DNA from 2 places in the Nocardioides sp. NPDC127514 genome. Region 1 is predicted to be linked to the other one. Evidence: riboswitches for the same ligand, from Rfam matches in the RefSeq annotation. Region 1 holds a riboswitch; the other holds the start of a gene.

Evidence for each region. Region 1 has a riboswitch for glycine ahead of gcvP (aminomethyl-transferring glycine dehydrogenase). Riboswitches for the same ligand answer to the same signal wherever they lie in the genome.
Region 2: linked by a shared signal. The riboswitch ahead of gcvT (glycine cleavage system aminomethyltransferase GcvT) and the one ahead of gcvP (aminomethyl-transferring glycine dehydrogenase) in region 1 are both predicted to bind glycine.

What each region holds. Positions count from the first base shown of each region.
Region 1 covers NZ_JBEORF010000036.1:11,752-14,951, forward strand. The annotation lists gene ABTX24_RS24995 (MFS transporter) at 1-916, shown strand, start outside; gene ABTX24_RS25000 (MerR family transcriptional regulator) at 1,062-1,679, shown strand; glycine riboswitch at 1,761-1,851, shown strand; gene gcvP (aminomethyl-transferring glycine dehydrogenase) at 1,911-3,200, shown strand, end outside.
Region 2 covers NZ_JBEORF010000028.1:72,075-75,274, reverse strand. The annotation lists gene ABTX24_RS21640 (hypothetical protein) at 1-594, shown strand, start outside; gene ABTX24_RS21635 (CobW family GTP-binding protein) at 565-1,602, opposite strand; glycine riboswitch at 1,680-1,775, shown strand; glycine riboswitch at 1,777-1,877, shown strand; gene gcvT (glycine cleavage system aminomethyltransferase GcvT) at 1,934-3,037, shown strand; gene gcvH (glycine cleavage system protein GcvH) at 3,058-3,200, shown strand, end outside.

The DNA.
Region 1 (3,200 bases):
GGTGGCCGGAGGCCTGCTGAGCGAGTACGCCGGCTGGCGCTGGGTGTTCCTGGTCAACGTTCCGGTCGGGATCCTCATCGTCGCCCTGCTGGCCGGTCTGCGGATCCGGGCGGTGCGGCGCCGAGCACCGCTCGACCTCCCTGGCCAGGCGCTCGCCGTGCTCGCGCTGTCGGCGCTGACGTACGCCGTCATCGAGGCCGGTCACACCGGCTGGCACGCGCCCACCCTGCTCGCGGCAGCGGTAGCCGTCTCGGCGGCCGTCGCCTTCGTCGTGGTGGAGCGTCGCTCGGCCGCGCCGGTGCTCCCGCTCGGGCTGGTGGCTCAGGGGAGGGTCGCGGTCGCGCTGGTCTCCGGGTTCGGCATCAACTTCGGGTTCTACGGCGGCATCTTCCTGCTCGGCCTCTACTACCAGCAGGTGCGGGGCTGGAGCGGTGCTGAGGCCGGGCTGATGTTCGTCATTCCGGCGGCCATGACCACCTGCGCGAACGTCGTGGCGCCGCGCCTGGCGTACGTCGTGGGCCGGCGCCCGCTGATCGTCGGCGGCCAGCTGATCCTCGCGGTCGGAATGCTCGCCCTGCTCCTGCTGACGACGACGACGCCGGTCTGGCTGGTCCTGGTGCTGCTCGTCCCGCTCGCCACCGGCGGCGCACTGGCGATCACCCTCGTCACCGCCGACCTGATCGACGCCGTCGAGCCCGCCCGCGTGGGTGTCGCGACCGGTGCGCTGAGCACGTTCCGGCAGACGGGCGGCGCGATCGCGGTCGCCGTCTTCGGTGGTCTGGGGGCCGGTGCGTCCGGGATCCTCACGCTCCCGGGGATGCAGGCATCTCTCCTCGTCGGGGCCGGCGTCCTGGTGCTGACCGCGCTCGTGGCGACCGCCAGGCGTCGAAAGCCTCAGGCTCTACTTGAGGGTTAGCCCGGACGACACGCCGGAGGGGGTTCTTTGACCAGGGCCCTTGCGGCGCTTACCTTGTAGTTGTCTCTGTTGTAACTCCAACGATGTGGTCCCCCCGCCGCAGCCGTTCATTCCCCGAGTGGAGTTACGCACAACGGAGTAGACGATGGAGGACATCGTGTTCGACCACGAGCAGAAGCCCGGGCACGGCGCCGACGACGCGCAACGCGCGGCGGAGCAGGCTGACGAGCAGGGCCTTCTCTTCACCGACGATGTCTCGCCCCTGCCGAGCGACACCGGTTACCGCGGGCCGACGGCCTGCAACGCTGCGGGGATCAGCTACCGCCAGCTCGACTACTGGGCGCGCACCGGTCTCGTCGAGCCGAGCGTGCGCGGGGCGACCGGCTCCGGCACCCAGCGGCTCTACTCCTTCCGCGACATCCTGATCCTCAAGGTCATCAAGCGGCTCCTCGACGCCGGCATCTCGCTGCAGCAGATCCGCGCTGCCGTGCAGCACCTGCGTGAGCGAGGCACCGACGACCTGACCCGCGTCACCCTGATGAGCGACGGCGCCTCGGTCTACGAGTGCACCAGCAACGACGAGGTCATCGACCTGCTCCAGGGCGGGCAGGGCGTCTTCGGGATCGCCATCGGTGGCGTCTGGCGCGAGATCGAGGGCACGCTCTCCGAGCTCCCCAGCGAGCGTACGACCGACGACGGCGAGCAGGTCGCCTCGATGTCCGACGAGCTCTCCGCCCGCCGCGCGGCGCGCAACGCAGGCTAGTAAACGTCACGTAACACTAGACCCCGAGGTCCCCGCAGAGGCGGGGCCTCGGGGTCGTGTCGTTTATGCTGGAGGTGCTGACCATCCCGCACGGGAGAGCTCCTCTCGAAGGGGCGCCGAAGGGGCAATTCCTCCCCGGAAACTCTCAGGCATCCACGACTGTGCGGACCAGGCAACTCTGAAGCGGCGCAGGTGCGGTGACAGAGGGGGAGGGCGTACGAGTTGTCTTAGATGCCCTCAGGAGCCACTGTGTCCGACACGCCCACTCTGTCCGAGCTCGACGCCGCCTCCCCGTTCGTGGCGCGCCACGTCGGACTCTCGGCCGCCGACGAGGCGACCATGCTCGCGCGGCTCGGGTACGACTCGGTAGCAGCGATGATGGACGCCGCCGTCCCGGCCGGGATCCGCTCGGTCGAGTCGCTGGACCTGCCGGCCGCGCTGAGCGAGGCGCAGGTCGCGTCGCTGGCGCGGGAGATCGCAGCCTCCAACAAGCCCGGCGAGGCGATGATCGGGCTCGGCTACCACGCCACCGTGACGCCGCCGGTGATCCGTCGCAACGTGCTCGAGGACCCCAGCTGGTACACCGCCTACACGCCCTACCAGCCCGAGATCTCCCAGGGCCGCCTCGAGGCGCTCATCAACTTCCAGACCATGGTCGGCGACCTGACCGGCCTCCCGGTGGCCAACTCCTCGCTCCTGGACGAGGGCACCGCGGCCGCCGAGGCGCTGGCGCTGGTCCACCGGGCCAACCGCAAGGGCTCCGGTCCGTTCGTCATCGACGCCGACGCCCTGCCGCAGTCGATCGAGGTCGTGAAGGTGCGTGCCGAGGCGATGGGCCTCGAGGTCGTCGTGGCCGACCTCTCGCAGGGTCTGCCCGAGGGCGACGTGATCGGCGTGCTGGTGCAGTACCCCGGCGCCTCCGGTCGCGTCCCCGACCTCAAGCCGATCATCGACGCCGCCCACGAGCGGGGTGCGCTCGCCGTCGTCGCCGCCGACCTGCTCGCGCTCACCGTCCTGGAGGCGCCCGGCACCCTCGGCGCCGACGTCGTCGTCGGCTCCACCCAGCGCTTCGGCATCCCGCTCTTCTACGGCGGCCCGCACGCCGGCTACATGGCCGTCCACGAGGGGATCGAGCGGCACCTGCCGGGTCGTCTCGTCGGCGTCTCCGTCGATGCCGAGGGGCGGCCCGCGTACCGTCTCGCTCTGCAGACCCGCGAGCAGCACATCCGCCGCGAGAAGGCGACCTCCAACATCTGCACCGCGCAGGTGCTGCTGGCCGTCGGCGCTTCGATGTACGCCGTCTACCACGGCCCCGACGGGCTGCGGACGATCGCGACCCGGACCCACCGCTACGCCGCCGTCCTGGCCGCCGCGCTCAAGTCGGCCGGGCTCCCGCTGGTCTCGGAGACGTTCTTCGACACGCTGGGTGTCACCGTCCCCGGCCGGGCGGCAGACGTCGTCACCGCGGCGCGCCGTTTCGGCGTACATCTTCGTCTCGTGGACGCCGACACCGTCGGTATC
Region 2 (3,200 bases), on a different contig from region 1:
CCGCTGCGGGTCTCGAACCTGCAGACCGGCGCGTACTCCGGTCCGGTCGGCACCGCACGCGGAACGCATCGTCACCGGGAGGACGGGCTGGTGGTGCGGACCGAGACGCCGCAACGGCTCCTGTTCGCTCCCGCTCGCGGTCGCGTCGACGTGACCGTCGCCGCGACCCGGGACGAGGGCTGCATGCTCGCGGCATGGCTGGTCGGCACCGAGCATCTCTCCGGTGAGGACTCCGGGGAGATCTGCCTCTTCGAGATCGATGCGGACGCGATCGGCGCGACCACGGTCGCCCGTTCGGGGGTCAAGGCGCACCACGACCCACGCCTGACCACCGACATGGCAGAGGTCACCGTCCCGTTCGACGCGACCCGGGCCCACACCTGGACGGCGATCTGGGACGGGCAGGAGACCGTCATCGGCTGCGAAGGCCGCGTCGTACGACGTCTTCCCCAGGCTCCGACCTACCCGCTGTTCCTGATGATCGACCTCTTCGAGATCGGGCCGCCCACCGGATCCCACCCGAAGACGGCGACTGTCCATCGGGTCCGGGGATGGACCTCGGTCTCAGAGACTGACGCGGACCAGCTGGCGTAGCCGGCGAAGACCCTCGGTGCTCGGTCGTTCGGCCGGGGCGAGGGCATCGGCAAGGTCCAGCCGGACTGAGTCGGTCTCGAGCTCGAGGCCGATCGCCACGAGCTCGCTCGTCGCGTCCTGTGTCCGCCTGGCCGCGGCGACGTGGGCGCTGCGTCCGACCAGGTTCACGTGGTAGCTGCGCGGTCCCTGACCGGTCGCGACGGCGACGGTCCCCTTGACCCGGTACGCCGTCGCCGGCGGCTCCTCGAGCAGGTCGACCAGTCGACCCGGCTCGATGGTGCCCGGCGTCGTCACGGTGACCGCCCGGGCATGCTGATGAGCCTCGTGCGAGGCGGCCGCCTCGCGCAGCAGCGCGGCGATCGGCAGCTCGTCGGGCGGGTCCTCGGGCACGGCGGCGTCGTAGACGAGCCGCGGGTCGATGCGGCCACCCACGGCGTACGCGATGTGGACCTCGGGGTTGTGCTCGCGCACGCGTCGCTCGATGCGCGCCAGGACCTCGTCCCGCTCGGCAGCCGGAACCAGGTCGGTCTTGTTGATCACGACCAGCGAGGCGGCCGCGAACCGGACCGGCGCCGGGCCCCTGCCGTCGTCGAGGGTCTCGAAGTAGGAGGCGGCGTCGACGACCTCGATGAGCCCACCGCGGCGTACCCGCTCGACACCGCTGAACCGGACCAGCTTGGCCAGCGTGCCGGGCTCGGCGATCCCGCTGGCCTCGACGATGACGACGTCGAGCGCGAGCCGCGGGTGGGTCAGCTTCTCGAGAGCGTCGTCGAGACCACCGGCGTCGGGCAGGCAGCACAGGCAGCCCCCGGCGATCGAGGCCGGCTCGTCGATCTGGCCGGTGACCAGCCCGGCGTCGACGTTGATGTCGCCGAAGTCGTTGACGACCACGCCCACCCGAGCGCCGGGCTGGCGCAGCAGATGGTTGAGCAGCGTGGTCTTACCCGACCCGAGATGACCGGTGAGGATGACCACGGGAACCCGGCTGCTGGTGCTGGTCGGTGGCATCGGGCCATCGTAGGTCGTCATCTTGACGGCTGAGATGGCCACACCTAGGTTTGCCGCACAACTTCACATCCGCCACTTGAACCGCAGCGGGAGAGTCCTTGCCCATCCGGGGTGAGGCGCCGAAGGAGCAAACCTCCCCAGAATCTCTCAGGCCCCATGACCGCTGTGGTGAGGCGACCTCTGGAAAGACAGGATCCGCTGGATCCTGCACCCACGGTGCAAATCGCCCCCATCGGGCGGTGAAGCTCTCAGGTAGCGATGACAGAGCGGGGAGGTCACCCGTCCACGGGTGCCGCTGTCGGCACCCACCACCAGGGAGCCTCCCGCACACATGACCTCACCCGTCCCTACCCCTCTGCACGCGATCCACCAGGCGCTCGGCGCCTCGTTCACCGACTTCGCCGGCTGGAGCATGCCGGTCCGCTACGGCTCGGAGACCGCCGAGCACCATGCCGTACGCACCACCGCGGGCCTCTTCGACCTGTCCCACATGGGCGAGATCGAGGTGACCGGCCCCGAGGCCGGACGCGCCCTCGACCACGCCCTGGTCGGCAGGCCCTCGGCGATCGGCATCGGCCGCGCCCGCTACTCGATGATCTGCGCCGAGGACGGCGGCATCATCGACGACCTGGTCGTCTACCGGCTCGAGCAGGAGCGCTACCTGGTCGTCGCCAACGCGAGCAACGTCGGTGTCGTCGCTCCGGCGCTGGTCGAGCGTTCCCAGGGGTTCGGTGCCGCGGTCCACGACGCCTCCGCGGAGTGGGCGCTGATCGCGGTCCAGGGCCCCGCCTCGGCGGCGATCCTGGCCGCTGTGACCGACCTGGACGTCTCCTCCCTGAAGTACTACGCCATCGACGCCGGCACGGTCGCCGGGGTCGAGGCCCTGCTCGCCCGCACCGGCTACACCGGCGAGGACGGCTTCGAGATCTACTGCGCGCCTTCGTCGGCCGCTGCCGTCTGGGAGGCGCTCACCGAGGCAGGTACGCCGCACGGCCTGCAGCCCGCCGGGCTCGCCTGCCGCGACACTCTCCGGCTCGAGGCCGGCATGCCGCTCTACGGGCACGAGCTGAACCGCGAGACGACCCCCTTCGAGGCCGGTCTCGGCCGGGTCGTCGTCTTCGACAAGCCCGACGGCTTCGTCGGCGACGCCGCCCTGGCCGTACGCCGCGACGAGGGCCCGCGCAGCGTGCTCGTCGGCCTGGTGGCTGCCGGTCGCCGCTCTCCGCGGGCGGGCTACGCCGTCGTGGACCCGGCCACCGGCGACGAGATCGGCGTGGTCACCAGCGGCTCCCCGTCGCCGACTCTCGGACGTCCCATCGCGATGGCGTACGTCCGGCCTGACCTCGCCGCCGCCGGCACCAAGGTCCACGTCGACGTGCGCGGCAGCCGCGAGGACGCCGAGATCGTCGATCTTCCCTTCTACTCCAAGAAATGAGCCGAGAGATGAGCGCAGCCATGAGCAACCCGACCCACCTGTCCTACACCGCCGAGCACGAGTGGATCGAGATCCGAGACGACGTCGCGCGCGTCGGCGTCACCGCCTTCGCCACCGAGGCGCTGGGCGACATCGTCTTCGTCGAGCTGCCCGAGGTCGGCAC